Regions from separate parts of the Bradyrhizobium sp. ISRA464 genome, predicted to be linked through region 1. Evidence: predicted binding sites of a transcription regulator. Region 1 holds the regulator's gene; the other holds the start of a gene.
What was found. Region 1 encodes PhoB, which activates phosphate uptake and scavenging genes when phosphate is short. Its sites were predicted from a motif close to TGTCATNNANCTGTCAT; they were not measured.
Positions count from the first base shown of each region.

Region 1 (15,149 bases):
CTTGCTCATCATCCTGCCGCCTTCTTCGGCTGTGCGGTCGCCAGCGCGGCACAGGCGCGCTCAAGGCTTCCGATCGCCTGGTCGATTTCGGCCTCGGTGACGATCAGGGGCGCCAGGAACCGGACGACGTTGTCGCCGGCGCCGACGGTGAGCAGCTTCTGCTCACGCAGCGCGGTGACGAGATCGCCCGAGGGCACCACGGCCTTGACGCCGATCAACAGGCCTTCGCCGCGCACGTCCGAAATCACGCCGGGATAGCGGTCGACGGCCGAGGCGAGCTTCTGCTTGAGCAGCAACGACATCTTCTGCACGTGATCGAAGAAGCCAGGCTTGAGCATGACGTCGAGCACGGCATTGGCCGCCGCCACCGCCAGCGGATTGCCGCCGAAGGTCGAGCCGTGCGAACCCGGCGCCATGCCAGCCGCGGCCTTTGCGCTCGCCAGCACGGCGCCGATTGGGAAGCCGCCGCCGAGCGCCTTCGCAAGCGACATCACGTCGGGCGTCACGCCGACGCGCTTGTAGGCGAACAGTTCGCCGGTGCGGCCCATGCCGGTCTGCACCTCGTCGAACGCAAGCAACAGGCCGTGCTCGTCGCAGAGCTGGCGCAACGCCTTGAAGAAGGCTTGCGGCGCCGAACGCACGCCGCCCTCGCCCTGCACCGGCTCGATCAGGATGCCGGCGGTGTGCGGCCCGATCGCCTTCTTCACCGCCTCGATGTCGCCGTGCGGAACCTGGTCGAAACCATCCATCGGCGGGCCGAAGCCCTCGAGATATTTGGCGGAACCGGTGGCGGCCAGCGTTCCGAGCGTGCGGCCATGGAACGCGCCCTCGAAGGTGATGATGCGGTAGCGCTCGGGATGCCCCTTGGAGAAGTGATAGTGGCGGACCAGCTTGATCACGCCTTCCATCGCTTCCGCGCCGGAATTGCAGAAGAACACGTAGTCGGCAAAGCTCTGCTCGCACAGCCGCGCGGCGAGCACCTCGCCGTCCGGGCTCTTGAACAGGTTCGACATGTGCCAGAGCTTGGTCGCCTGTTCCTGCAGCGCCTTGACCAGATGCGGATGCGCGTGCCCGAGCGCGTTGACCGCGACACCCGACGTGAAATCGAGGTAGCGGTCGCCGTTGGTTGCGATGAGCCAGGCGCCCTCGCCGCGTTCGAAGCCGAGATCGACCCTGGCGAAGACGGGAAGCAGATGCGACGTGGCGCTATTGGTCATGGCAATCACTGACGGGTTTGAGGCCGACAATTGCCGCGTGCCTTGACGCCAGCGCAGCAACGGCCAGCTTCGGAAAACAAAACGTGCCGCCTTTTCGGGCGGCACGTGGCGAACATTGTATGCTGCGGGCAGTCGCTGTCAATCGCCACGAAGTGACCTTCCTGCAATGCGAAACGCGCGCGATCCGGTGCATTCCGGTGAGGTGGAAAAGCCTCATTGCAATGCATAAGTGTGGGAACATGTGGACGCGTTGCCGCGGACTCTTGCGCCAGAGTCACGCCATATTGTAGCGTTTGGCCTGTCGGATACGACATCTCGTGCGGCAGTATTGGACCCTCTAAGTAGCTTTCGTTCTGCGTACACGTTCGGGCGCGAAACCGCGTCCGGCGAGGGCTAAGGGATTCTGACCGCAGGGATATTTGTCAGATTTGGCTCGCAGCGCCGCTCCAATGTCTGGCCGGCGCAAGGCGAAGGGAAGAATGCGATGACGGTATTGACCTGGTCCGATGATCGCGTCGAGCAGCTGAAGAAGCTCTGGGAGGCGGGCCTGTCGGCCAGCCAGATTGCGGCGGAACTCGGCAATGTGACGCGAAACGCCGTGATCGGCAAAGTGCATCGGCTTGGCCTGTCCGGCCGTGCCAAGGCCCCCTCCACGGCTGCCCCGCGGCAGCGCAAGGCCCGTCCCGCCCAACACATGATGCGGGTGGCGCGCCCGGTCTCGCGCGGCAACACCGCGCTCGCGCACGCCTTCGAGGTCGAGCTGGAGCCGGATCCGGTCGCCTATGACAATGTGGTGCCGATGAGCCAGCGGCTGTCGCTGCTCGAGCTGAGCGAGGCCACGTGTCACTGGCCGGTCGGCGACCCCTCGAGCCCCGAATTCTTCTTCTGCGGCGGCAAGGCGCTCACCGGCCTGCCCTATTGCGCGCATCACTCGCGTGTCGCCTACCAGCCGGCCGCCGATCGGCGCCGCCCGGCCAACAAACCGCCGACACGGTAAACACAGCTCATAAAACGAAATCCCCGCGCAAGCGGGGATTTTTTATGCCTGCAGAGTCTGGTGATGTGTCCCGGCAGGCGCCGCGACGACACTCACGCTTACTGCTGCGGCTCGGCCTTGGCGAAGCGGTCGTCCAGCGCATAGCCGGCGCCGCGCACGGTGCGGATCGGATCCTGCTCGCGGCCGGGATTGAGCAGCTTGCGCAGCCGGCCGATATGCACGTCGACGGTCCGCTCGTCGATATAGATGTCGCGGCCCCAGACGCTGTCGAGCAGCTGCTCGCGGCTGAACACGCGGCCGGGATGCTCGAGGAAGAACTCGAGCAGGCGATACTCGGTCGGCCCGAGATCGATCGGACGGCCCGAGCGCGCCACGCGGCGCTTCTCGCGGTCGAGTTCGATGTCGCCATAGGTCAGCACGGTCGCGAGCCGCTCGGGGCTCGCGCGGCGCAACAGGCCCTTCACGCGCGCCAGCAGCTCCGGCACCGAGAACGGCTTGACGATGTAATCGTCGGCGCCGGTGGCGAGACCGCGCACCCGCTCGCTCTCCTCGCCGCGCGCGGTCAGCATGATGATCGGAAGCTGCTTGGTCTCGGGGCGCGCGCGCAGGCGGCGGCACAATTCGATGCCGGAAAGGCCCGGCAGCATCCAGTCAAGCACCACGAGATCGGGAATACGCTCCTTCAGCCTTGTGTCGGCATCGTCGCCGCGCCCGACCGTTTCGACGTCGTAGCCTTCCGCGTCGAGGTTGTAGCGCAACAACGTCGTCAGCGCTTCCTCGTCTTCGACTACCAGAATGCGTGCGCTCATCGGTCTATGTTCTTTCTCTGTGTTGATCCGTTGCCCGGACGCGAACCAAGCACCTCAGCTAGCCGTTGCCCGGCACCGTCGTGGCAAAGGTGGTCATGTCGCCCTTCGGTCGCTTGTCGGTGATCTGCTGGCCTTCGATCATGTAGAACACGGTTTCGGCGATATTGGTGGCGTGGTCGCCGATGCGTTCGATGTTCTTGGCACAGAACATCAGATGGATGCAGAACGAGATGTTGCGCGGGTCCTCCATCATGTAGGTGAGCAGTTCGCGGAACAGCGAGGTGCAGATCGCGTCGACCTCCTCGTCGCCTTTCCAGACGGTCATCGCAGCCGGCAGGTCGTGTGCGGCGTAGGCGTCGAGCACCGACTTGACCTGCGACAGCACGAGGTCGGTCATGTGCTCGAGGCCGCGGATCAGCTTCAGCGGCTGGAAATCGCTCTCCAGCGCCGCGACGCGCTTGCCCATGTTCTTGGCGAGGTCACCGATCCGCTCGAGATCCGTGGCCACCCGCATCGCGCCGACGATCTCGCGCAGGTCGATCGCCATCGGCTGGCGGCGCGCGATCGTCAGCACCGCGCGCTCCTCGATGATGCGCTGCAGACCGTCGATCTCGACGTCGGCGGCGACGACGCGCTTGCCGAGCGCGACGTCGCGGCGGATCAGCGCGTCGACGGACTCGGTGATCATGCGCTCGGCGAGGCCGCCCATCTCGGCGACCAGGCGGGTGAGTTCCTGCAGATCGCTGTCGAATGCCTTGGCGGTATGTTCAGAAGCCATCGCGTGTCTCCTCAGCCGAACCGGCCGGTGATGTAGTCCTGGGTGCGTCGATCGCTCGGCGAGGTGAAGATCTTGTTGGTGTCGTCGAACTCGATCAGTTCGCCAAGATACATGAAGGCGGTCTTGTCGGACACGCGCGCCGCCTGCTGCATGTTGTGGGTGACGATCGCGATCGTGTAGTCCTCGGACAATTCCTGGATCAGCTCCTCGACCTTGGCGGTCGAGATCGGGTCGAGCGCCGAGCACGGCTCGTCGAACAGGATCACCTCGGGCCGCACCGCGACCGTGCGGGCGATGCACAGGCGCTGCTGCTGTCCGCCCGAGAGCGAGAGGCCCGAAGCGTTCAGCTTGTCCTTGACCTCGTTCCACAGCGCACCGCCGCGCAGCGCCTTCTCGACGCGGTCGTCCATCTCGGACTTCGAGATCTTCTCGTAGAGACGGATGCCGAAGGCGATGTTCTCGTAGATCGTCATCGGGAACGGCGTCGGTTTCTGGAACACCATGCCGACCCGCGCGCGCAACAGGTTGAGGTCGAGCTTGGGGTCGAGGATGTTGGTCTGGTCCAGCATCAACTGGCCGACGGCACGCTGGCCCGGATAGAGGTCATACATCCGGTTGAAGATGCGCAGCAGCGTCGACTTGCCACAGCCCGACGGACCGATGAACGCCGTGACGCGGTTGGTGCCCAGCGTCAGGTTGATGTTCTTCAGCGCGTGGTGCTCGCCGTAATAGAAGTTGAGGTTGCGCACCGTGACTTTCGGCGGTGCCTCCGGAAGCGGCACCTGGGGAACGTGGCTCGCGACAGTCGTCGAAACGGAAAGCTCGGTCATTTTGCGGCCCTTTCGGCACCGAGGATACGCGCGCCAATGTTGAGCGCGAGCACGGTGATGGTGATGAGCAATGCACCGCTCCACGCCAACTCCTTCCAGTAGGCGTAGGGGCTTTGCACGAAGTTGTTGATGGTCACCGGCAGGTTGGCCATCGTGCTGGTCAGGCTCAGGCTGAAGAACTGGTTCGACAGCGCGGTGAACAGCAGCGGCGCGGTTTCGCCGGCGACGCGGGCGGTGGCCAGCAGCACGCCGGTGATCAGACCCGATCGGGCGGCACGATAGGCGATCCGCTTGATCACCAGCGAGCGCGGCAGGCCGAGCGCGGAAGCCGCCTCACGCAGCGGGTTGGGCACCAGCAGCAGCATGTCCTCGGTGGTGCGCAGCACGACCGGGATCACGATCACGGCGAGCGCCAGCGCGCCGGCGATCGCCGAGAAGCCGCGCATCGGCACCACCACGGCGCCATAGATGAACAGGCCGATGATGATCGAGGGCGCGCTGAGCAGGATGTCGTTGATGAAGCGGATCACCGAGGTGAGCTTGTCATGCCGGCCGTATTCGGCAAGGTAGGTGCCGGCGAACAGGCCGAGCGGCGCGCCGATGCCGACCCCGATCACCGTCATGATGATCGAGCCGACGATGGCGTTGAGCAGGCCGCCCTCGGTCGAGCCCGGCGGCGGCGTGTTCTGGGTGAAGAGCTGCACGCTCAGGCCCGCGACGCCGTTGTAGAGCAGCGTGAACAGGATCAGCGCCAGCCAGGTGACGCCGAACAGCGCGGCGCCGATGCACAAGGCGCGGACGACGATGTCACTGCGGCGGCGTGATTTGTAGATCGGGTTCATGGCGTCACTTCCCCGCTTTCTTTTCCAGCCGCAGCAGCATCAGCCGCGCTCCGGCCAGCACGAAGAAGGTCAGCACGAACAGGAGCAGGCCGAGCAGGATCAGGCCGGACTGGTGCAGGCCGTCGCTCTCGGCGAATTCGGAGGCGATCGCCGCCGAGATCGTGGTGCCCGGCGCGAAGATCGACGAGGAGATGCGGAACGAGTTGCCGATGATGAAGGTCACCGCCATGGTTTCGCCGAGCGCGCGGCCGAGTGCCAGCATGATGCCGCCGATCACGCCGACCCTGGTGTAGGGGATCACGACGCTGCGGACGACCTCCCAGGTGGTGCAGCCCATGCCGTAGGCGGCTTCCTTCAGCACCGCCGGCACGGTCTTGAACACGTCGACCGAGATCGCGGTGATGAACGGCAGCACCATGATCGCGAGGATCAGCGAGGCGTTGAACAGGCTGAGATAGGACGGCGGACCGGCGAAGATGCTGCCGAGCACCGGCACGCCGTCGAAGATCCTGATCATGAACGGCTGGAACGTGTTGGCCAGGAACGGGCCGAGCACGAAGAAGCCCCACATGCCGTAGATGATCGAGGGGATGCCGGCGAGCAGCTCGATCGCGATGCCGATCGGGCGGCGCAGCCATTGCGGGCACAACTCGGTCAGGAACACAGCAATGCCGAGCCCGACCGGAATTGCGATCAGCATCGCAATGATCGAGGTCAGCATGGTGCCGTAAACCGGCCCGAGCGCGCCGAGCACCGGCGGATCGGCCGACGGCGCCCAGCGCTGGGTCGTCAGAAACGCGAAGCCGAATTCGCGCATCGCCGGCCAGGCGCCGACGATCAGCGAGATGATGATTCCGCCAAGGATCAGCAGCACCGAGATCGCGGAGATCCGGGTGATCCAGTAGAATGTGAGATCGCCGGCCTTGAAAGCACTCAGCGCCTTGGCGCGGTCGTAGGGTCCGAGAGCGTCGATCACGTTGCTCGTGTCGCTTTGAACGGCCATATCTACCACGCTAATCCCCTGTCCGCTTTTACGTTTCACGGGCAGCATTCACTTGCGCCCTTTTGGCCTGCCATCCGGGTGGCGGGCTGGAGTTCGGCGAGCCCGGCGGAGCGTGAGGGAACGCCTGCGAGCGGCCGGAACGTCAAATTCACAAGAGGTAGTCCAGAAGTGCCGCCCCTCTCCCTTCGTGGAAGGGAGAGGGAAAGTTCGCTATCGCAACGAGAGCGCTCAGCTCTTGATGTCGGAATTCCAGGTCTTCTCGATCATCTTGATGACGGAGTCCGGCATCGGGATGTAGTCGAGATCCTCAGCCATCTTGCTGCCCTTGTCGAAGGCGTACTTGAAGAACTTGAGGGCTTCCTGCGACGCCGCCTTGTCGGCCGCTTCCTTGTGCATCAGCACGAAGGTCGAAGCGACGATCGGCCAGGACTTGTCGCCGGGCTGGTCGGTGAGGATCAGGTAGTAGCCGGGAGCGTTGGCCCAGTCGGCATTCGAGGCCGCGGCCTGGAACGCTTCGTTGGTCGGCTGGATGGTCTTGCCGGCCTTGTTGACCAGAGCGGTGTAGGTCAGCTTGTTCTGCTTGGCGTAGGCATACTCGACATAGCCGATCGAGTTCTTGGTCTGGCCGACGTTCGCCGCAACACCCTCGTTGCCCTTGGCGCCGACGCCGACCGGCCACTCGACAGCCGTGCCGCTACCGACCTTGCTCTTCCAGTCGGCGCTGACCTTCGAGAGGTAGTCGGTGAAGTTGAAGGTGGTGCCGGAACCGTCAGCACGATGCACGACCGAGATCGCTTCCGACGGCAGCTTGGCGTTCGGGTTCAGCTTCTTGATCGCGGCATCGTCCCACTTGGTGATCTTGCCAAGGAAGATTTCGGCGAGGGTCGGGCCGTCGAGCACGATGGCACCCGGCTTGACGCCGTCGATGTTCACCACCGGAACGATCGCGCCCATGATCATCGGCCACTGGGCCAGGCCGTCCTTCTGGAGCTGGTCGGCCTTCAGCGGAGCATCGGTCGCGCCGAACGTCACGGTCTTGGCCTGGATCTGCTTGATGCCGGCGCCCGAGCCGATCGACTGATAGTTCACGCCGTTGCCGGATTCCTTCTTGTAGGCGTCAGCCCACTTCGAGAGCACGGGGAAAATGAAGGTCGATCCCGCGCCGGTGATGTCTGCCGCGAAGGCGGGCGTCGCCACCGCCAACACGCCGGCAGCGACGATTGTCTTGATGAAATTCATGCTGATCTCCTTTGGTGAGCGAAGCACCGAATGCGCCCGATCGCGCTCACGCCGGTCCATCTAGGAGCGGTCGATGCTGCTTTTACGAAGGTTAGATGACAGTTGGATGACAGCACTAAGCGTCTGAAAACGCTCAGCTTTGAACCGGTATTGGGGTCTTTGGGCGGGGAAAACAGGCGGTAAAAGTCGCACCGTTTTTCGGCACGCTTTCGATCAAAAGACGCCCGCGATGACGGTTAAGAATATGTTTCACCAGCGATAATCCGAGGCCCGTTCCGCCCTGGTTGCGGCTGTCGCCGACGTCTACCCGGTAGAAGCGCTCGGTCAGCCGCGGCAGGTGCTCCGGCGCGATGCCCGGACCGAAATCCCGCACCATGACGCGGATTTCGGGATTCGCCTCGCCCGGCGCCGGCTGACTCAGCGACACTATAACGCGGCCGCCGGAGGCACCGTATTTGAGCGCGTTCTCGATCAGGTTCTCGAACAGCCGCAGCAGCTCCTCCCGATCGCCGGCGATTGTGACCGGCACCGGCGGCAGGTCGAGGTTGATCTCGACCTGGCGCTCCCGTGCCAGCGCCTCGAGCCCATCGACCACCTGGCGGATGATCGGCACGATGTCGATCAGGGCTTCAGGCTGGACATGCGCCGAGAGCTCGACCCGCGACAGCGACAGGAGATCGTCGATCAGCCGCGCCATGCGGGTGGCCTGGATATGCATGATGCCGAGGAAGCGCTCGCGCGCCCGCGCGTCGTCCCGCGCCGGCCCCTGCAACGTGTCGATGAAGCCGGAGAGCGCGGCGAGCGGCGTACGCAGCTCATGGCTCGCATTGGCGACGAAGTCGGCGCGCATCTCCTCGACCCGGCGCAGCGGCGTCTGGTCGTGGAAGGTCATCAGCATGCACTTGTCGGTGCCGCCGAACAGGGTCGGCACCGGAACCGGCGTGATGACCAATTCCATCCAGCGATCGACCGGCACGTGGTCGGTATAGGTGGCGCGGCGCGGCTCGGTGGTCGCGATCGCCTCGCGCAGCGCGGTGATGATCTCGGGCGAGCGCAAGGCAAACTGCGCCAGCTCGTTCTTGCGCAGCGCCGGCGCAAGCTGGGCAGCGGCGGCGTTGAGGTGGATGACGCGGCCGGCGCGATCGAGCAGCACGGCCGGGTCCGGCATGCCGGCGACAACGGCGCTGACGGCAGCCGCCTCGACCGGGTTGACGCCGCGGACATCCTCGCGCGACGTCGCGGTATCGTGCAGCCGCCACGGCACCAGGGCCGCCGCCGCGATGCAGATGAACACCGCGCAGGCCCGCACCAGCGACAGCTCGCCGAGCGTCACGACCACGCTCAGCGCAAGTGCCGCGGCCAGCAGGATGATCGCGGCATGACGCAACCGGTCCGGCCACGGCGAGAACATGGAGGCGGGTGAATCATCGATTGCCATCGCGGCGGCTTTCTTCCCTTCGGTTCAGATCTCGCCCGGGCGAGGTCAAACCGACGTCGCGCAAGGAGCCATCTGGCCGCTTCAATCAGGCGCCACACCGCGCTTGCGGACGAAAACCGCCTCGTGGTGCGGCTCGACGCGGGGCCCCGAATCAGCCTGCGGCAGCTGTTTGAGTCGGGCGCCGACAATAACCTCGCGAAACGTCAGCAAGATTACAGATATGACGAACGGGACAATATAGTAGAGGAGCCGAAACAGCAGCATCCCGCCAAGCAGGTCCTCGCGGTCCATCTGCCAGAGGCCGACCAGCATGGCGGCGTCGAATACCCCGAGGCCGCCGGGGGAATGGCTGGCGAAGCCGAGCAAGGTCGCCGACACGAAGATGACGGCGACCACGACGAAACCCAGGTTCGGCTCATCCGGCACCAGCACGTACATGGCGAGCGCGCAGAAGCCGAGGTCGAGGATACCGATCGCGACCTGCAGCAAGGTCAGCGGCCCGCCCGGCAGGGTCACGGTCCAGGGGCCGCGGCCGACCACCCGCGGCTGGGTCCAGACCCAGACCACATAGGCGACGAGCGCGGTGATGATCGCGAATGCGAGGGCGCGATTGAGCCAGGGCGGGAGCTGATCGATGTTGGCGGCGGCCTCCGGGTGATAGGCGATCCCGAGGCCGAGCACCGCCGCGTTGCCGAGCCAGAAGGTGAGGCCGGCGAGGAAGCAGATCTTGGCGACGTCGATCGCGTTCAAGCCCCAGGCCGAGTAGATGCGATAGCGCACCGCGCCGCCGGTGAAGACGCTGGCGCCGACATTGTGGCCGATCGAATAGGAGGTGAACGCCGCGAGCGCGTTGATGCGATACGGGACATGGGAGTGGCCGATCGCGCGCACCGCGAACAGGTCATAGAAGGTGAGCGTGAAGTAGCCTGCTGCGACGAACAGCGCCGCCAGTACGATCTGGCGCTGCTCGGTGCTCTTGATGGCCTCGATCACCTCGTGGGTGTCGATGCCGCGCAGCATATGGTAGAGAACGAAACAGGCGATGCCGATAACGGCGATGCTGATGACAACACCCAGCTTATGCAGGATTTGCTTCTGGCGCAGAAACGCCATCGCCCTGCGTATTGTTTCCAGCATCTAGACCTCGAATTGCGATCCCGCGACGGCGGCTCCCGGGCGAACCCCGCCGACGCTCCGCTGTTCCCCGAACCCTGTAGCGCGTTTTGAGCGGGAGTGGAATTCGTCAAACAACAATAAAACGCGTTTCTTCAAGATATTAGAGATGATTCATGACGGCGCATGGACAATTTGAGCGTTTCCCGCTGCACGGACAAGGCCTTGACGAGCGGGTGCGTCAGATAGCCCGCCGAGCCGCCCGCGCGGCATCCCCGGGAAACTACGGACGACGGAGCGCGACGCCGCGGCGCGGCGTCTCAGGACTGCGGTCCGGTGTCGGACAGATAGCCGGCGGCGAACGCCCTCGCCGGATTCTCGAAAATCGCCATCGCCGTGGTCATGCGACGAAAGCCGAAGGCTGCGTAGAACGGCTCCCTGCCGGGCACGGAATAGAGAATGATCTTGCGGTGCCCCGCCGACAGGCGGACCAGCCGTTGCACGATCTCCTTGCCGAGCCCGCGGCCCTGATGGGTCGGATGCACGGCGATGTCGCAGAGATAGGCGCAATCGCGGCCGTCGGCGAGCACGCGGCCGGCACCGACCAGCCGGCCGTCATCGAAGGCGAAGGCGCGAAACATGCTGTTGCCGAACACGAGCCTCAGGTCGGCGCCGGTCTTGTCGCCGAGCGGCGCCACGCGATAGAGCGCCGACAGCTCGTCCCAGTCGATCGCGGACAGATCGTCGCTCCAGGACAGCGGAGAGGAGGCGGGTCCGCTCATCGTCATGCCCGCGCCGAAGCCACGGCGGTGACGATCTCCGCGGCATCGGGGAAATGCCCCTTGGTGCGCGTGGCGACGACCTTGCCGTCAAGCTTGACCTCGAAGACACCGCCCTTGCCGGGCACCAGCTCCGCATCGAGCCCGAGACGCTCGCGCAGCAGCGCGGCGGCCTCCCTGGCGCGCTTCTCGTAGCCGCAGGGACGGCAATAGGTGATCGAGATATGGGTCATGGCGTGCTCTCCATCAGCTCATGCTGCGAGGCGTTGTGCGTTGGCGGCCTCGATGCCGGCGATCCAGCCGGCGACCGAGCGACCGATCGCCTCCGGATGATCTTCCTGCAGATAGTGGGCGCCGGCGCCGAGTTGAATGACCGCGCAATGCTTGAGCGTCGCGGCAAAGTCCGCAGCGAAGGCCGGCGACACCAGGCCCCCAGGAGACCCTACGAACAGCAGCTTCGGATAGGTCGCGGCCGCAAGGGCGGCGTGCGCCACGGTGAGCGCCTGGTCGACGTCGGCCGGCTCGCCTGCAATCGGCAGTTCGCGCGGCAGCATCAAGGTCGGCTTGCGGCTCTCGCGCGTCGCAAACGGCGCGCGGTAGGCGGCCATCTCCTCCTCGCTGAGCTTGCGCAGGATCGAGCCCGGCAGCACGCGCTCGACGAATGCATTGTGGTCGAGAACCATCGCTTCGCCCTCGCCCGGCGTGCGGAATTTGCGGAACGTTTCGCGTGCGGCGTCATGCTGGTGGAAATCGGACCAGTCGCGCATCGGTCGGATGAACTCCATGAAGGCGAGCCCGCGCACGAAATCCGGGCGGCGCGCGGCGAGGTGAAACGCGAGCGCGGTGCCCCAGTCCTGCGCGACGAGATAGGCCGAGCCGATGCCGAGATCGTCGATCAGCGCGTCGAGATAGTCCGCGTGGTCGAAGAGGCGGTAGGCGATGTCCGGCTTGCCGGACTGACCGTAGCCGATCAGGTCGGGCGCGATGCAATGCCCGACGGGCGCGACCAGCGGCATGATGTTGCGCCAGATGTAGGACGATGTCGGATTGCCATGCAGGAACAGCACGTGCGGCGCGTCGCCGCGTCCGGTTTCACGATAGGCCATCGTGGATCCGCGCACGGACCGGTAGCGCAGGCTGATATCGGCAGGTACGGTCATGGCAACTCCTTGAACACGGTTTGGAATGCGATCGTCTTGAAGCGGTTGAGCGCGGCCGCGCTGCGTTCGACCTTCATGCGCAGCATCGCGCCCTGCCAGGATGCGAGCAGGAAATCGGCAAGCTCATCGGGGTCGAAATCGGACGCGATCTCGCCCTTGGCCTGCGCCTCGGCAATGCAGGCGGCAAACGGCGCGCGCCACTCCCGGAAGATCGCGTCGAGCTGCTCGCGCAGCATCTCGCTGGAGCCGGACGCCTCCAGGCTGAAATCGCCGATCAGGCAGCCCCGGGTGAAGCCGTCATGCGCGAGCTTGCCGGTGATGAGATCGAGATAGCGCCTGAGCCGCTCGCGCGCCGTCAGCGACGTGTCCCCCAGCGCTTCCGCCACGAGGCCGCGCACATAGAGGAAGTAGCGGTCGAGCACTTCGGACGCGAACAGCTCCTTCGAGCGGAAATGGTTGGTGAACGAGCCCTGCGGCGCGCCGGCGGCGGCGGTGACGTCGCGTACGCTGGTGCCGTGATAGCCGGTGCGGAACATCGCCTTCAGGCCGGCGTCGAGGATGGCATCACGGAGGGAGGGCTTTGGCATGGCCGAAATTAATACGTACGTACGTATTAATTGTCAACTGCAAAATGATCGCGGCTCGCGCCTCGCATGGCGGCGCCGCTCAGGCCCGATGGATCAAGGGGTTGAAGGTCAGTTCGCGGGCTTGCTGCGCGAAACCACCCAGTCACGCAGCCAGGAGCCGACGGCGCAGCCGCAGAGATAGAGCGCAAACATGACCAGGAAGAGATCGAGCCAATAGCCGAAGCGGCCGGGCACGATGTGGGTGAACGACGCGGCAACCAGCGCGACGGCGAGCACGGACAGCCAGCCGATCGAGGCCTTCGAGACGCCCCGCGCCCGATGCACCACGGCGATCCAGCCCATGCCGAAGCCGAGCAGCAGTGCCGCCAGCAGCCAGCCCCAGAAGAATGTTGCGACTGCGATCATCGCTATTTCACCACGAATTCGATGCGCCGGTTCTGCGCCTTGCCGTCTGCGGTGTCGTTGCTGGCCACGGGCTGCGTGCTGCCGAAACCGACCGCGGTGAAGCGGTTGGCCGGCAATCCGGCACGGACAAGATAATCCACCACCGCCTGCGCACGCTTTTCCGACAGCGCCTGATTGGCGGCTTCATCGCCGTCGCTGTCGGTATGACCGGCGATCTCGATATTGGTCGTCGGGCAACGCATCGCCGTTTCGATCAGGCGATCGAGCAGGCCTACGGAATCGGGCACGATATCGGCCTTGCCCGACTCGAAGCGGATCCGCCCCTTCACCAGGATGTCGGCGAACAATTGCTGGCACACCGAGGCGTCGACCGGCGCCGATGGCGGCTTGACCGTGACCTCGGCCTTGTACTGCCAGCCTTGCGGAAATTCCTTGCCCAACCCGCTGCGGATCTGGCCGGCGGCGGCGTCATAGAGCGCATCGCCCGACAGCTTCACCTCGCGGTCAGACACCACCAGCGTTCCCGTCGACAGCCGCGACAGCGCGCCGAGCGCAGGCACCACGGCCGCGGTAAAGCCGGAAGGCGCGCCGAGGCTGGCCTTCAGATTGTCGACGACCTTCTCGCTGAAGAAATTGCGGCCGGCGGCAGCGATCAGCGCCGCGTGCGCGGTGTTGTCCGGAACGTAGCCGGTCAGCGTCAGCGTCAGCGCGACCGGATCCTTGTAGGCCTGGAACACGTAAGGCGGAGCCTTGATGTCGTTGGCGGCGATCGAATAGCCCTCCGGGAGATTCTTCAGCGCCTCCGCGATCGCCTCGCGCCCGCCGAGTTCGCGCGCCATGCCGACGAGACTGACCTTGGTGTCGGTCAGCGTGATCTTGCCGTCCTTCAGCTTGCCGATCTGGTCGAGCAGCAGCAGCGCAGCGGTGTCGAACCGCGACGGCGCGCCGCGGGCGAGCGCCATCTGATCCGCCACTTCGACGCCGCCGAGATGGGCCTTCGCGGCCTCCACCAGCTTGCCCTTGCTCGATGGCAGCGGCGCATTGCCGCCGAGCGTCACCCGGCCGACATCGCGCTCGGCGGACCAGACATACGGCTTGGCTTCGGCAACAAGGCGGGTTTCGTCGTTCACCAGCCGTACACCGGGCACCGCTTCGACCGATGCCACCGCACTTAGGCGGCCATCCTCGGAAAACGCATTGGCGGCAAACGTCACGTCGCGGCCGTCGACGCTGATGCGGCGCTTGTCGAGGACGGTCTCCTTGAGTGCGGCGTTAGAGCGCGCAGCAAGATCGGCTTCGACCGTCGCCGTGCTGGTCCAGGCCGCAATGCCCCAAAAGATGACCAGTGGAATCACCCCCGGCCACCATTTGCTACTCCACTTGAAAAGTCCGTGCATTCAGGGTCCTGCGGCTCGGGAATCAGAGAGAAAACAAACCCTTGGCTGACTGTCAAACCCAAATCGCAATCCCCGGCGGAGCCGCCTTGTTCCGATCGGGCTAACAGTTTCTTCAGTGGTCTTTCGCTAAGTTTGCGGCGGAATGCAAATCGGCCCGCCCGTGCCCTCATGAAGCAGCTTCGCAACACCGTGATCCGCGCCGGGCTGGAGGCACTGTATTTTTCCGGCGCGCACGTCCTGCTGCGGCCGATCTTCGCCGGCGTCGGCGCCGTCTTCATGCTGCACCACGTTCGCCCGCGGCGCGGCGACGCGTTCCAGCCGAATCACCATCTCGAGGTTGAACCGGACTTCCTGCGCGCGATGCTGACGCATCTGCGCGCGCTCGACGTCGACGTCATCAGCATCGACGAAGCTCATCGTCGCCTCACCGAGCGGAACTTCGCGCGGCGCTTCGCCTGCTTCACCTTCGACGACGGTTATCGCGACAACCGGGATTTCGCATTGCCTGTCATGCGCGAGTTCGACGCACCGCTGACCGTCTACGTCACCAGCGAT
Region 1 covers NZ_CP094526.1:920,515-935,663, reverse strand. The annotation lists gene argF (ornithine carbamoyltransferase) at 1-9, opposite strand, end outside; gene MTX19_RS04345 (aspartate aminotransferase family protein) at 9-1,217, opposite strand; gene MTX19_RS04340 (GcrA family cell cycle regulator) at 1,702-2,214, shown strand; gene phoB (phosphate regulon transcriptional regulator PhoB) at 2,313-3,023, opposite strand; gene phoU (phosphate signaling complex protein PhoU) at 3,082-3,801, opposite strand; gene pstB (phosphate ABC transporter ATP-binding protein PstB) at 3,813-4,631, opposite strand; gene pstA (phosphate ABC transporter permease PstA) at 4,628-5,473, opposite strand; gene pstC (phosphate ABC transporter permease subunit PstC) at 5,478-6,476, opposite strand; gene pstS (phosphate ABC transporter substrate-binding protein PstS) at 6,705-7,715, opposite strand; gene MTX19_RS04305 (ATP-binding protein) at 7,849-9,153, opposite strand; gene MTX19_RS04300 (lysylphosphatidylglycerol synthase domain-containing protein) at 9,235-10,290, opposite strand; gene MTX19_RS04295 (GNAT family N-acetyltransferase) at 10,587-11,048, opposite strand; gene MTX19_RS04290 (Rdx family protein) at 11,051-11,278, opposite strand; gene MTX19_RS04285 (haloalkane dehalogenase) at 11,297-12,205, opposite strand; gene MTX19_RS04280 (TetR/AcrR family transcriptional regulator) at 12,202-12,792, opposite strand; gene MTX19_RS04275 (hypothetical protein) at 12,901-13,197, opposite strand; gene MTX19_RS04270 (OmpA family protein) at 13,200-14,594, opposite strand; gene MTX19_RS04265 (polysaccharide deacetylase family protein) at 14,763-15,149, shown strand, end outside.

Region 2 (15,149 bases), 2.0 Mb from region 1:
GGGCATTGCCGCGCGGCTCGGGATCACGCTGGTGCCGCTCGCGATGGATGAGCATGGCGTCCGCCCCGATGCGGTCCAGAAGGCGCACCGCGAGGCGCATCTGTCCGCGCTCTATATCCAGCCGACGATCCAGAACCCGCTCAGCATCACCATGCCGGCCGAGCGCCGCGCCGAGCTGTTGCGCGTAGTCGAGAAGCTTGGCCTCGTCATTGTCGAGGATGGCGTCTACGGGTTCCTCGACGACGAGATGCCGCTGGCGGCGCTCGCGCCCGACCGCTGCATCGTGCTCGACAGCCTGTCGAAGAAGGTGGCGCCGGGGCTGGCGCTCGGCTTCATTGTCGCCCCGCCGCGGCTGCGCGAGAGCATCATGGCCGCGGTGCGCTCGGGCGGCTGGACGGCGTCGGGCTATGCCTTCGCCGCGGGGCAGCGGCTGATGGCCGACGGCACGGCCGCCGAGTTGTCCCGGCTGAAGCGGATCGATGCCGGCCGCCGTCAGCAGATGGCGGCGAAGCATTTGGCCGGTTTCGAAGTTCAGACCAACCCCAAGTCCTATCACCTCTGGCTGACCTTGCCGCAGCACTGGCGCTCGCAGACCCTGGTCGCAGCCGCAGCGCGCCGCGACATCGCGCTAACGCCGTCGACGACCTTCGCCGCCACGCCGGGGCACGCGCCCAATGCGGTACGGCTCGCCCTTGCGGCACCGCCGATGGAGCAGCTCGACGTCGGCTTGCGGACACTGGCGGGAATGCTGAGCGCGACGGAAGAGGATTTCGACTCGACGGAGTGACGGGAAAGCCTCCCTCAAACGACCGGCCACTCCGCGATGAAGCCGTTCGCCTTGTAAGGCTCGATCTAGTCCCATTCGATCAGGACGCGGCGGCGGAATTCCGGATCGGTGTGCCAGAGCGCGCGGCGTCGCGAAGGTGTCGACCGTGACCAGCATCTTCTCGACCTCTGGCCAGTGCCGCTGCAGCGTCTTCGGATAGCGCCGCGCGATCCAGCTATTGCCGAGGCAGATCACGCCTTTGATGTTGTTGCGCCCGAGTGCGGCGTCGATCACCGGCAGCGAGAAGATCACGTTCTCGCCGGTGTTCTGCGCGCGGTGCTCATCGAGAATACGTTCGGCCGGCATGCCGCGCTCGACCATCGCGGTCTTGATAATCGCGCATTCGGAACGATGATCGCCTGGCGTCACGCCGCCGCTCACGATCGACCAGCGAACGAACCCGTCACGCCAGAGCCGGACTGCCGCCTCCACCCGCTCGGCGACGTCCATACGCGTGCCGAACACGAACAGCAGATCGGCGGACCGCAGCGGCGTCTCGATCAGGTGTCGTGCATTGATCGCTGCGATCTCGTCATCAGACGGAATCCGCAGACTTCGATCCTGCACGCCCCTGCTCCCCGGCCACGACATCTCGCGCCGACGATGCCGCGCGTGGGCGCGCAGACGAAGTCACATTTCATTGCGCTTGGTTGCGGGACGCGGGCGGCAGCAGCGCCTCGGGCAAATGATCGAAGTCGTAGCGGCGCGGCCGGTTGCGCGTGATGAAGCCGCCGACCTGCCAGGCAAACAACGCGGCGAAGCCGAGCAGGAACAGCGCGCCGGTCCATTCGGCCGTCGTCAGCGCACGCAACAGCAGTCCCGTCATCGCAATGGCGAGACCCGCCAGCAATGCCAGTGCCGCAGCATAGGTCTTCGGCCCGAGGCCTCCGGTCAACACGGCTTCGCTGCCGGCCGCCTGCATCCGGCGATGCAGCTCGACGATGAAGTCGCGATAGAGATGCCCTTGCGGCGCGATCAGCGTCGCGGTTTGCCAGGTGGTCGAAAGGATTGCGATGCGGCCGCCTTTGGCGTTGTCGATGTCGGCACGAAACCGCTGCTGCTGCATCGACACCGGGCGATAGGACAGCTTGACCGCGGAAAGGTCCGAATAGTCCCACACACCCGATCTGCCGGAGATCGTCCAGGCCAGCCCCGCATCGGTCAGTTCGAACTGATGCGCTGAGCCGATCAGGGAGGCCTTGTAGGCATAGCGCACCGGTGAGCGCTCGCCCGCCTCCGATCGATCCTGCAACGTTGTTGGCAATCCGCCATTCCGCCTGTTCAGACGCGTGCGCGAGCTTGCGCGGCACGTCACGCCTATCCTACAAGCGACGCATGGCCGAGACGATCTATTTTCCGCGCTACCTGATCCTCGGCGGCGCGATGGTATCCGGAGTACTGCTGGCGCTGGCCGTGCACATGCTCGGCGCGCGCTACGGACTCGACCTTGGCGGGCTGTGGCGGTCCGACACGCATGAATTCATGCCAGCAGGCGCGGCGATCGCGTGGTGGCTGATCGCGACCGTCGGATTCTCGGGCGGCTACTTCACCAGCAACCTGATGCAGAGTGCGGCGTCAGGCCAGATCCCGCGGCGAATGCGGCAGTTCCTGATCGTCGTCGGCGTGCTGATCCTGGCCGGCGCCGGCCAGGCCGCGTCGGCGCCCAGTTCCGTGTCGACCGTTTCCGCCGTACTCGCCGGACTTGCCGCGCTGTGCCTTGGCGCGGTGATGGCGTTTTGCGGCGCCTATTTCGCCCTGCGCAAGACCTAGCGCATTGTTCGGTTCGGCTGGATCAGAACCGAGGCTCCAGTTTTGACGCGCTGTCCTCACGCGAACCGACGTCCACTTGAGAACGCGCCGGATGCGCTTCCCGATCAGGCCACGGAACGCTCCGGCGTCCTCCGCAACATCTTCGCCACCTCGGCCGCTGGCCGCGGCGGGCTGAACAGATAGCCCTGCGCCTGCGTGCAGCCCTCCTGGCGCAGCAGGTCGAATTGGGTATCGGTCTCGACGCCCTCGGCCGTGGTCACAATGCCGAGGCTCTTGCCGAGACCAGTGACCGCCCGCACGATCGCCATCGACTCGTCGCGGGTCGCGAGGTCGGTGACGAAGGAGCGATCGATCTTGATCTTGTCGAAGGGAAAGCTGCGCAGATAGCTGAGCGAAGAATAGCCGGTGCCGAAATCGTCGAGCGAGATCCGGACGCCGAACCCGCGCAGCTCGTGCAGCACGGCGAGTGTCGCCTCGCTGTTCTGCAGCAGCACCGATTCGGTGATCTCGAGCTCGAGCCGATCCGCCGCCAGTCCGGACGCTTGCAGCGCGCCCCTCACCGACGCCACCAGGTTCGGATTCTTGAACTGCACCGGCGAGAGGTTGACCGCCACGGCAACGTCCTCAGGCCAGCCCGCGGCGTCCGCGCAGGCCTTGCGTAGCACGATCTCGCCAAGCGGAACGATCAGGCCGGTCTCCTCGGCCACCGGAATGAAGTTGTTCGGCGCGATCAAACCGCGCAACGCATGGTTCCAGCGCACCAGCGCCTCGAATGCCACGATCCGGTCGCCCGCGACGTCGCGGATCGGCTGGTAGTAGACCTCGAACTCATTGCGTTGCAGCGCCAGGCGCAGGTCGCGCTCTAACATGCGGCGCGCCTGCGCGCGTGCGTCCATACCGGTCTCGAAGAAGCGGTAGGTGCCGCGGCCGTCGGCCTTGGCGCGGTACAGCGCGAGATCGGCCTTTTGCAGGAGCTCGTCGGGATCCTTGCCGTCCTCCGGCGCGAGCGAGATCCCGATGCTGACGCCGATCACGAGCTGGTGCCCACCGATCTCGTAGGGCGCCGAGATCGTCTCGACGATCCGGCTGGCAAGCGCTGAGACGACCGATGGTTCGCTGTTGCTGCAGAACTGCACGATGGCGAATTCGTCGCCGCCAAGCCGTGCTACAGTGTCATGCTCGGTCACGCATTCGCCGAGCCGGCGCGCCACTTCCCGAAGCAGCGCGTCGCCGATCGGATGTCCGAGCGTGTCGTTGATCTCCTTGAAATGGTCGAGATCGAGGCAGAGCGCCGCGAGTTGGTCGGAGCGCTTGGCGAGACGCAGCGCCTTCTCGAGCTGCTCACGGAACAGTGTCCGGTTCGGCAGATTGGTCAGTGCATCATGCCGCGCCATGTGCGAAATCTGCTCCTGGGCCTGCTGCCACTCGGTAATGTCCTCGAAGGTCGCAACCCATCCGCCCCCTTTCATCGGCTGGTCGACGACACGGATGGCCCGTCCGTTGCGACTGATGATCCGCGTCGCGGTATTGCCCGCCTTCGCCTCGGCGATCAGGCCGGCGCAGAACTCGTCCGGATCGCCATCCCACTCACCGAGCGAGCGAAGGTCCTGCAACACGTCGATCAGCAGGCGTCCCTGCAACGGCGTGCGACTGCGGCCCATGATCTCGCCGTAGCGCTCGTTGAAGAGCATGATGCGGCCGTCGGCATCGAACATGCACAGTCCCTGCGACATGTTCTCGAGCGCGGTATCCAGCACCAGCTTCTGCTTCTGAAGCTCGGTCTTGGCGCGACGGTCGAGAATGGCTGCGATCAGCGAAATACCGAGAATGGCGAAGGCCGCAACGGCGGTCATGAACGACAGCACCGACGGCGAGATCGTCAGTCCGTCGGCAACGACGGTCGGATCGGGGATCACGGTGACCGCGCCCATCGCCGTGAAGTGATGCGAGACGATCGCAATCGTCAGCAGGCCGGTTGCGGTGGCGGTATGGCCGAAGCTCTCACCGCGGGCGGCGACGATCAGCGCAAGCGCTGCAAACACGCCTCCGAAGGCGATCGAAGCCACGACGATGCTCGGCGACCAAACGATGCGTGCCGGCAATTCGAGCCCCAACATGCCGGTATAGTGCATCGCCGCGACACCGGCGCCGACGATCGCGCCGCCGGCTGCGACCGTCCACCAACGCCCGTCCAACGAGGCGACGGAAAGCCCGACGGCCAGGACGGCCACGGCAAGCACCAGCGACATGAGGGTGATCGGGATACTGTAGCCGGCGCCAACGCCGGGATCATAGGCCAGCATGGCGACAAAATGGGTGGCCCAAATGCCGCAACCGCCCACCGCCGCATCAAGGCCTATCCAGATATCGCGCGCGCGGCCGTCCGCGGCACGGGCGCGATGAAACAGACTGATCGCGACTGCGCTGGCGAGCATGCAGATCACCCCGCCAAGGACGACCAGCCGCCAGTCATGCTCCAAGGTGAGACAGGTCAGAACGCGATACATTATAGGCCCCCGTTATAGACCTATAAAGGCGATCCCATTCGTGTACGAACGGTAACTCCGTGCAGCGGGACTCCGCGCATGGTGAAGAAAGGTTTGAACGGCGCGACAAGGCTTCGTCCAACCCGGTCGGGTCGCGGGAGTTGGCGCTGAGCGTCACACAGCCGCTACTCTGCAATCACCTGCCTCGACCATTGCCGCGCTTGTGATGATGCGCCGACCCAGATCATCGCGCCCGCCGTCAGCAGCACGCCGGCCGAGATGAGGAGCGAGGCATGCAGGCCGGTGATGAAGGCCGAGGACCGGCTGACCAGCGACCCGAACAGCGCGACACCGAGCACGCTGCCGGTCTGCCGCGTGGCGTTCAGCACGCCGGCCGCGATGCCCGAGCGCTGCGGCTCGACGCTGCCGAGCAGCGTGGATGTCAGCGGCGGCACCAGAAGGCCCAGCCCGCCGCTCATCGCGATCAGTTGCAGGCAGATCGCCAGATAGCTCGTGTCGCGATCGATGCCGAGCATCGCCAGACACCCGGCGGCCGCCAGCACGGTGCCGAGCGCGATGGTCGCAACCGCGCCGATCCGCTCCGCAACGCGCGGCGCGATCAGGTTGACCGGCAGGACCGCTCCCAGCATTGGCACGAAAGCAAGACCCGTCTCGAACGCCGACAGGCCGTTGACCTGCTGGAAGTAAAGGCTGACCACGAAGATCAGACCGTAGAAGGCGACATTGACGAGCAGGCCGACCAGCGAGGTCAGGGCGAATATCCGCTGCCGGAACAGCGACAGCGGCAGCATCGGCTGGGCCGCGCGCGACTCGCGCCAGACGAACAGCATCGCGAAGACCGCCGCCAGAACGAAGCCTGCGACCACGAATGGACTGCTCCAGCCAAGTGCGCCGCCTTCGATGAGCGCACCGGCCAGCGTGCCGAGGGCGGCGACCGCGGCGAGCTGGCCCGGCAGGTCGAGCTCGTGCTGCAGGTGGCGCGTGGTTTCGCCGGCATGGCGCCAGGCGAGCCACAAACCGGCAAGTCCGATCGGCAAATTGACCAGGAAGATCGCACGCCAGCCGACCAGCGCGATCAAGCCACCGCCGACGAGCGGGCCGGCGGTCAGCGCAAGACTCGCGCCTGCGGCCCAGATACCGACGGCGCGTCCGCGCGCCTTCTCGTCCGCATAGGCATGGCGCAGCAGCGCGAGCGAGTTCGGCACCAGGATGGCCGCGGCCAGTCCCTGCACGCAGCGTGCCGCGATCAGCATCACGGCATCAGGCGCAAATGCGCAGCCAACCGAAGCCGCGGTGAAGAGCGCGAACCCGGCCATGAAGATGCGCTTGGCGCCGATGCGATCGCCGAGCGCGCCCGCAGTCAGGATGAAGGCGGCGAAGGCGACCGTGTAGGCGCTCACCACCCATTGCAGTTCGGCAACGCCGCCGCCGAGCGAGGTGCCGATGGCATTGAGTGCGGTGTTGACGATGGTGACGTCGAGCTGCACGACGCCGTAGCCGAGGCTCATCGCGGCAAGCGTCAGGGTCGTCGCAAGCCTGGTCTGCTCGGGGCGGGAGGCTGCGCGTTGTTCCGGCTCGGAGTGGACGCGCGGGGATATGCGTTGCATGGCTCACCTCGATCGTGGCTACCAATGCAGCACATAGGCATCTGTTTCGACGGAATACTTCGCTTTACACCGAAGTGTGTCATCCTGCCGTCGGTCGACGCGCGGGCGGGCTCCGGATCGCGCGTCGTTTTGCCTCAATAAACCAACGGACCGGCACGATATCGGTCGCTTCCCGGCCGGGGGCCGCACATCCCCCTGCAGGCATGTGTGCGCGCCGACTTGTCGCCTTGGTAAACGGGGCTGGTGGCGCGACCCCACTCTCATGCATATCGTCCATTCGAGAATTGGGGCGGCAGACCAGCCGCTGCGGCAAATATGAAAAAAATGTGGAGGAAACCGGCCGGAACACCAGAACGTGCGGTGAACTGACGGCGGCAAATGCCTTACATGCGACTCACATTCCACAAGACGACATCATATGTAGCCAATATGACAATGACGACCGACGGGAGCCGAAGCTTGGCTTGTCAAGGACTGCACAACGCATCGGTTTTGCCTTATGGGTCATCGCGCACGGTGCGTCTGCCCGTCACCCGTCGCCATCCGTGACCGGGTCCCACTGAAATTGCCGCCCGCCGGGAGGATGAATGCATCGGCTGCTGACCACGCTCGGGCGTGGCTTCAAGGAACAGATCGGCTGGAAACGGCTCGGGATCGCTGCGAGTGTGCTCATCATCGCGTTTGCGGTCACGACGCTGGTCCGGACCCTGAAGGGCGTCGATACCGGTGTCATCCTCACCGCGCTGACCAACATCGCGCCGCACCGGATCGCGCTGGCTGCCCTCTGCGTCGTCGGCGCCTTCTGCACGCTGACCTTCTATGATTTCTTTGCGCTGCGCACGATCGGCAAGAACCACGTCCCCTACCGCATTGCAGCGCTGTCGAGCTTCACCAGCTACACGATTGGCCACAATATCGGCGCGACCGTCTTCACGGGCGGCGCGATCCGGTTCCGGATCTATTCCGACTACAGCCTGACCGCGATCGACGTCGCCAAGATCTGCTTCCTGTCGGGGCTGACGTTCTGGCTCGGCAACCTGTTCGTGCTGGGTTTCGGCATGGCCTGGCACCCTGCCGCGGCATCGGCGATGGACCTGCTGCCGCCTGCGATGAACCGGCTGATCGCGATCGGCTGCCTTGCCGGCATCGCCGCCTATTTCGTCTGGCTCCTCACCGGCGACAAGCGTCGCGAACTCGGCCAGAACGGCTGGAAGGTAGTATTGCCCTCGGCGAAGCTGACGCTGCTGCAGGTCCTCATTGGCGTGGTCGATCTCGGCTTCTGCGCGCTCGCGATGTACCTGCTGATGCCGACCGAGCCGTATATCGACTTCGTTTCGCTGGCGGTCGTGTTCATCCTGGCCACCCTGCTCGGCTTCGCCAGCCACGCCCCCGGCTCGATCGGCGTGTTCGATGCCGCGATGCTGGTGGCGCTGCCGGAATTCAGCAAGGAACAGTTGCTGGCGACGCTGGTCGTGTTCCGCGTCCTCTATTTCCTGATCCCCTTCGGGATCTCGATCTCGATCATGGGCATGCGCGAGCTCTGGCTCAACGTGGTGCAGCCCTGGCAGGAACGTAAGCGACTTAGCCAGGCCTGCACGGCTTCGGCGACCGTGCGGCAGCCGATCGAAAGCCGACAGCAGCGGATTCGGCGGCTGAAGAGGTAACAGCGACGTTATCACCCCCTTGCAGGGTTTTTTATCCCCTCAACCCCGTTCTCTTATTTTTGCCTTACCGTTGACGTCAAACGCGCCATGGTTCGTTTTTTGGCTCGATTTTCGTTTCGTTTGACGGTCTGCGCAGCGCTGCTCGGCAGCGCGCTATCCGCGGTCATCGCATCGGCCGCGGAAGCCCAGGACAACCCGTTGCAGATCTCCTGGGAGGTTCGCAACCGCTTCCGCCTGTTCCGCGAGGAGCGCGACTTCCGCCTCCATGTCGAGAGCGGGCTCGGCCGCAGCGTGTTGGACTCCGAGCGGGCCCTGGAACTGCAAAGCGATGGCCGCGGCTGGGCGCGCAATACGGTCAACCGGCTCTGTATCGACCTGCAAGGCCGCGTCAGCGAGCCCTGCACCCGCGACAACGTCAAGGAAAGCTACCTGACGCCGATCGACCACGCGATCGTCGTCCGCCTTACAGGTCCGGTTCCGGTCGGCGCGACCTGCGCCTGGTCGTTCGACGACGGCGACGGGCCGCAATCCTCGACGTTCGATTGCGCCGAACCGGTTAATCTACGCGTCCGCTACGGGCGTACCACGGTCGCGACCGTCGACGTCGCGAGCGGCTCGGAGGCAAACCAGCGTGTCACGACCCAGATCGCGGTGCGTGATTTCTTCATCGCCGGCCTGGGTGACAGCATCGCCTCCGGCGAGGGCAATCCAGACCGCGCGATCGCGCTGTCCGACGACGGCTTCTGCTTCCGCTCCTATCTCGGCGGTGCCCAATACTACCGGCCGAGCCGCGCCGGCTACAAGGGCGGGCGCGCCTGCGAGGCGCCGGACAGCCTGTCGAACTGGCAGCGCCACAGCGCGCTATGGTTCAATTCGGCCTGCCATCGCTCGCTCTACAGCTACCAAACCCGCACCGCGCTGGCGCTCGCCGTGCAATATCCGCACATCGCGGTGACTTATCTGCCGCTGGCCTGCACCGGCGCCACCATTGCCGATGGCCTGTTCGGTTCGCAGCAGGCGCGCGAGTGCCTGCCGACGAAGACCGCCAACACCTGTTCGGGCTCCGTCAACGGCCAACTCGCCGAGCTGCGCGCGGCGCTGGCGGCCGCAAAGCGCCGCCAGCCGGACCGCACGCTCGACCTCGTGCTGCTGTCGATCGGCGCCAACGACATCTACTTCTCAGGTCTTGTCGCCGACGTGATCGTCGACACGCCGACCGAGCGCACACTGTTCAAGCGCAGCGGCTCGCTGGCCTCGGTCGACGATGCCCGCTCGGCGCTGGCGCGCGATCTGCCGTCCGGGTTCGCCAGGCTGCGCGATGCGCTGAAGCCGCTGGTCGGCGGCGACCTGTCGCGGGTCATCTATACGGCCTATGCCAATCCGGCACTGACCAATGGCGGAACGCCCTGCCCCGGCGGCCGCGCCGGCTTTGACATCCACCCCTCCTTCAACGCCGATCCGCAGCGGCTCGCAACCGTCTCGAGTTTCGTGCAGAACGAGTTCCTGCCGCAGCTCAAGGCGCTCGCGCTATGCCAGTCCGGCACCATCTGCCGCGATCCGCAGACCGATCGCATGACGTTCGTCGATGCGCACCAGGACGCGTTTGCCAGCCACGGCTTCTGCGCGCGTGCGTCGACCGATCCGGAGTTCGACCGCGACTGCTTCTCCGCCAATGGCGACAGCTTCGTGTCCGACATCGTCGCCGCGGCGAACCAGCCGCTCAAATGCGGTCGCAGCGCGGGCGACTATCGCGCCTACCTGCCGCGCGCGCGCTGGATCCGCGATGCCAATGACAGCTATTTCGCTGCGATGACCTATCCGCAGGCCCTGCCGGCCTCGATGCAGCCGACCGATATCCACGACGCGACGTGGGGCATCCTTTCGGCCGTTTACGGCGGCGCCGTGCACCCGACCGCCGAAGGACACGCAGCGATGGCGGATGCCGCCGTGCCCGCCGCCGCCAGCGTGCTGCAGCTCGACAATGTCGTGCCGGAAATCATTTCGGAACCGGTTGCGCCACTGCCTGTGCCGGCTGCGCCGGAGCAGCGTTAAGGTTCACGCTACCTGGACATGAGCGCTCAATGGAGCGTGTCCAAACAAGGACGCGCGCGATTCCGATTCCCTAGTGCCGTTTCGTCATCGGCGTCGGTGGTGGCGCTGGCGTCCTCACTGCCGCGACCGACGGCATGTATTTGGCGACGATCGCCGGATCAAGCTGGGCCATCGCGGAGTCAGGCAGCCGGGTCCAAACCTCGTCCTTGCCAAACAGCGAGATGCCGACATAGCCGCGCATGGTCAGCGTCTGCCCGTCGGGGCTCAGCGTCATCTTCGCCTTGTAGACCTTGCCATCGCGCGGATCGAGCACGTTGCCGTTCTCGTATTTCAGGCCCGCGCGCTTCATGTCGCGGATGAAGGACAGTCCAAGCCAGGGCGCGTTCTTGCGATCGTCGGTGCATTTCGTGCAGACGGGATTGGGTGAATCGTCGGCCTCGGGAAACATCTTGGCGATCACGCCTTCGAAAATGCCGCTGTGGTCTACGATCAGAAACCACCCGGATGTCCTGCCGTCCTCAACCTTCTGCCACAGGCCGGCGGCGGAGGGCTCCGCGGCCGAGGCCGCAAATGGAATCGCAACGATGAGCGCCGTTGCGATTGCGAAGATCAGCCGAAGTCTGGATAGCGTGTTCCGCATCGTCATCACCTGATCAACCGACAAACTGATGCTCGGAGTCTACGTCCATTTCGCGGAGTGTTCTAGTACCCCGCGTCATGCCGGAGACGTCCGCGCCGCTTCTGCCGGTCACAATTCGGCTGCAATCAGCTCACGCCGAGCTTCTTCTGCAAGCTCGATGACGAGGTCGTGTACTGGAACACCAGCCGCTTGTCCGGATAGACATAGCGGTGCGCCTTCTGCGCCATCAGCGCACCTTCATGGAAGCCGGAGAGGATCAGCTTCAGCTTGCCCGGATAGGTGTTGATGTCGCCGATCGCGAAGATGCCGGGAACGTTGCTCTCGAACGCCGCGGTGTCGACCGGCACCAGATTGTTCTCCAGCGCCACGCCCCAGTTCGCGACCGGGCCGAGCTTCATGGTGAGCCCGAAGAACGGCAGCATCGTATCGCAGGCGACGGTCGAGACCGAATTGTCGTTGCCCTTCACGGTCGCGCCCGAGAGCTGACCGCTCGCGCCTTCCAGCCCGGTGACCTGGCCGATCTTCAGATCCATTTTGCCGTCGGCGACCAGCGCGCGCATCTGCTCGACACTGTGGGGCGCCGCGCGGAAATCGTCGCGCCGGTGCAGCAGCGTGATGCGCTTGGCGATCGGATGCAGATTGAGCGTCCAGTCGAGCGCGGAATCGCCGCCGCCGACGATCAGGATGCTCTTGTCGCGGAACTGCTCCATCTTGCGCACGGCGTAGTGCACCGATGTCCCCTCATAGGCTTCGATGCCGGGCACCGGCGGCCGCTTCGGCTGGAACGAGCCACCGCCGGCGGAGATCACCACCACCTTGGCCTCGAACTCCTTGCCGGCATCGGTCTTCACGCGGAACAGCGGATCGCCGATCTTCTCGATCGTCTCCACCATCTCGTTGAGATGGAAGGTCGGATGGAACGGCTTGATCTGCTCCATCAGCTGCTCGGTGAGGCCCTGGCCGGTGACGAAGGGAATGCCGGGAATGTCGTAGATCGGCTTTTCCGGATAGAGTTCGGCGCACTGGCCGCCGATCTTGTCGAGGATGTCGACCAGGTGCGCCTTCATGTCGAGCAGGCCAAGTTCGAACACGGCGAACAGTCCGCAGGGACCTGCGCCAATAATCAGCACATCGGTTTTAATCGCTTCGCTCATATCCGCTTCTTTTCAGTTGAAATTGACTGGGACGGCCGCCGCCTGTCCAGCCACGAGGTGATGCCGGATCGTGACATGCATAATAGGGGCAGAGGCTGGCGCGGCAACCCCTTGCCGAGCTTCAGCAAGTCGGCTGTATGGGCGGGAAACTGACGGAGACCCCTCGTGAACGCCCCGATCCGCGCCGACGATACGCTGCGCCTGGAAGACTTCCCCTATCGCCTCACCGACAACGTGCGCTTTGCCGATCTCGATCCGAACGGGCACGTCAACAATGCGGTCTATGCAACATATTTCGAGACCGGCCGCGTCACGCTGGTGAAGGACCGCAGCATGGGGCTGATGCCGTCCGGGCTCGGCTGGATCATGGTGCGCCTCGACATCCATTTCCGCGCCGAGCTGCACTGGCCGGGCGAGATCGAGCTCGGGCTCGGCCTCGTGAAATTCGGGCGGACCTCGACCAGCTTCGATCAGGTGGTGTTTTCAGAAGGGAAATGCGTGGCGTCGGCGCGGGCCGTGACCGTCATGATCGACGAGGCGACCCGCAGGCCGACGCCCTTGCCGGCCGAGGTCAAAGAGAACTTTCGACGCTGGGTTCGCCGCGGCGTGAATCCGGACGGCGAATAGAGCATGATCCGGGAAAGTGTGAAGCGGTTTTCCCTCGCGACAAACGCCAAGCGTTTGCGCGAAGATCATGCTCAAAGGCCTTAGGCCTGCCGCTCGGGCGTCGACACGACAAGACCGTCAAGCTCGTCGGTCACCTTGATCTGGCAGGACAGCCGCGAGTTCGGCCGCACGTCGAAACCGAAGTCCAGCATGTCCTCCTCCATCGGCGACGGAGGACCGACCTTCTCGCGCCAGGCTTCATCGACATAGACGTGGCAGGTCGCACAGGCGCAGGCCCCGCCGCATTCGGCTTCAATGCCGGGGATGCCGTTGCGGATCGCCCCTTCCATAACGGTCGCGCCGTTCTCGATCTCAATGGTGCGTTTCTCGCCGGAATGGTCGATAAAGTGGATTTTGGCCATGATCGCTCGTGCTGCCGGAATGCGCCGGACAATAGATGGAAAGGTCCCCGGCAGTCCTATAACGGGTCGATCCGCACAGCGCTAGCGGCGGGGACCGAAAACCTGCCGGCCGGTTTCGGATGGGCCATCGCCCCCTTTGGCGGGCCCCTTGAGGGGTTTCCCTAGGACCGATGCAGGATCAAGTCGATCGCAGCGCGCGCCTCGGCAATCACCGTCCCGAGTTCGGCAAGCGGCTGGGACGGGTCGGAACCGGAGGACAGCGCCGTTTCCAGCCGGGCTGCGGCGTCGGCCACGCCGAAAGCTCCGATCGCGCGCGCCGACCCCTTCAGGGTGTGGGCATGGGTCGCGGCCTCGGCCGGCAACGCCATCAGTTCACCCAGGATCCTGGCCGACTGGGCCGAGAACATCGCCAGCACTTCCCGCTCGAGACCCGGGTCGCCCAGCGTCATGCGCTGGAGGTGGTCGAGATCGATCGGACCGTTGCCCGGCGCGAGCGGCGGCGATTGCGTCCATTCAACCCGTTCGAGATGAAGCGGCATGGCCAGTCCCTGTCGTCCCCGCAGGGCACTTCCCGGCGGCTTATCGGCCTAGCCAATCATGAAACTGGTTAACGGATTGTTGTCGGGATCATCTGCAAATCGGCCCGATTTCGGACAATATCTCGACACAATTGGCGCGGTTCGACAGGAATTTCCAGTACCCATAAGGCCTTATGGCTTAAAGCTGTTAACGATGATTAAGAAAGTATTAATCGCAAGCATTTCATTCGCATCGCTCAGCCAATAGGATGTTTGCGGATGTAGCGGACAAGCCGCCGACGGGCACGCTTGCGTTCCGCTTTGGGCACAGGCTCGAGCTTGCGGGGGGCGTTCGCAAGTTCGCCGCGCGTAAAATAGTAGAGGGCTCAGATGGCGAACACTCCAAAGAAGGTCAAAGATCCCACCGAAGTCGCGCTTTCTGCGATTCAGGAAGCCCTCAACATCAACGAACAGGGCGCCGAAAAATCAGACGCCACCAACGAGCAGGCCGTGCCGAGCCTTCCGCCCGCTTCGCCCGACTTCTCGGCGACGGCGTTCGAGCCGCGCCCGAGCACAGACCGCTCCGCGTTCGATCCGATCGAGGAGCCGCGCGCGCCGCGCCGCGCCGCCAATGACGATCGCGAAACCATCGGCCAGCTTCTTCAGTCGCTGCGCAAGGGCCGCCCCGCCCGCAACGCCTTTGTGTTCGCATCGATCGCCGCCGGTGTCTGGCTGCTCGGCTGCATCATCCTCACCGTTGCCTTCCTGCCGTCGCTGCAAGCCGGGATGGCCCAGGGCAGCGGCGTCCTGATGTTCGCAGGTCTCGCCGCCCTCTTCCTCGCGCCGATTCTGCTGTTCTATTTCCTCGCGAGCCTCGCCTGGCGCGGCCAGGAAATGCAGATGATCGCGCAATCGATGGCCCAGGTCGCGATCCGTTTCTCCGAGCCTGAAAACGCCGCCGCCGATTCCATGGTCACGGTCGGCCAGGCGATCCGCCGCGAGGTCGCGGCGATGGGCGACGGCGTCGAGCGTGCGATCGCGCGCGCTGGCGAACTCGAAACCCTCGTCGCCAACGAGGTCGCGGCGCTGGAGCGCGCCTATTCCGACAACGAAGTGCGCATCCGCGCGCTGCTGCAGGACATCGCCCACCAGCGCGACAATCTGGTCGGCCAGGCCGAGCAGGTGCGCAGCGCGATCTCCGGCGTGCAGATCGACCTGCGCCATGACATCGCGCTGATCTCGGATGCGATCGCCTCGCGCGTCGACGAGGTCGCAAAGAGCATCACCGGCGCGCTGGAAGAGCGCGGCCAGCACATCACGACCGCGCTGAGCCATGCCGGCGACAACATGATCCTCGCGCTCGGCGAGCGCGGCGGCGACCTG
Region 2 covers NZ_CP094526.1:2,903,787-2,918,935, reverse strand. The annotation lists gene MTX19_RS13360 (PLP-dependent aminotransferase family protein) at 1-787, shown strand, start outside; partial or broken gene MTX19_RS13355 (YdcF family protein) at 853-1,393, opposite strand; gene MTX19_RS13350 (hypothetical protein) at 1,464-2,090, opposite strand; gene MTX19_RS13345 (hypothetical protein) at 2,162-2,596, shown strand; gene MTX19_RS13340 (EAL domain-containing protein) at 2,701-5,103, opposite strand; gene MTX19_RS13335 (MFS transporter) at 5,268-6,710, opposite strand; gene MTX19_RS13330 (YbhN family protein) at 7,298-8,374, shown strand; gene MTX19_RS13325 (hypothetical protein) at 8,495-10,426, shown strand; gene MTX19_RS13320 (DUF2147 domain-containing protein) at 10,497-11,066, opposite strand; gene MTX19_RS13315 (NAD(P)/FAD-dependent oxidoreductase) at 11,192-12,220, opposite strand; gene MTX19_RS13310 (thioesterase family protein) at 12,386-12,847, shown strand; gene MTX19_RS13305 (2Fe-2S iron-sulfur cluster-binding protein) at 12,928-13,248, opposite strand; gene MTX19_RS13300 (Hpt domain-containing protein) at 13,410-13,787, opposite strand; gene MTX19_RS13295 (negative regulator of septation ring formation) at 14,157-15,149, shown strand, end outside.
Region 2: the regulator PhoB is predicted to act here: its motif matches at 7,129-7,145, upstream of MTX19_RS13330 (YbhN family protein).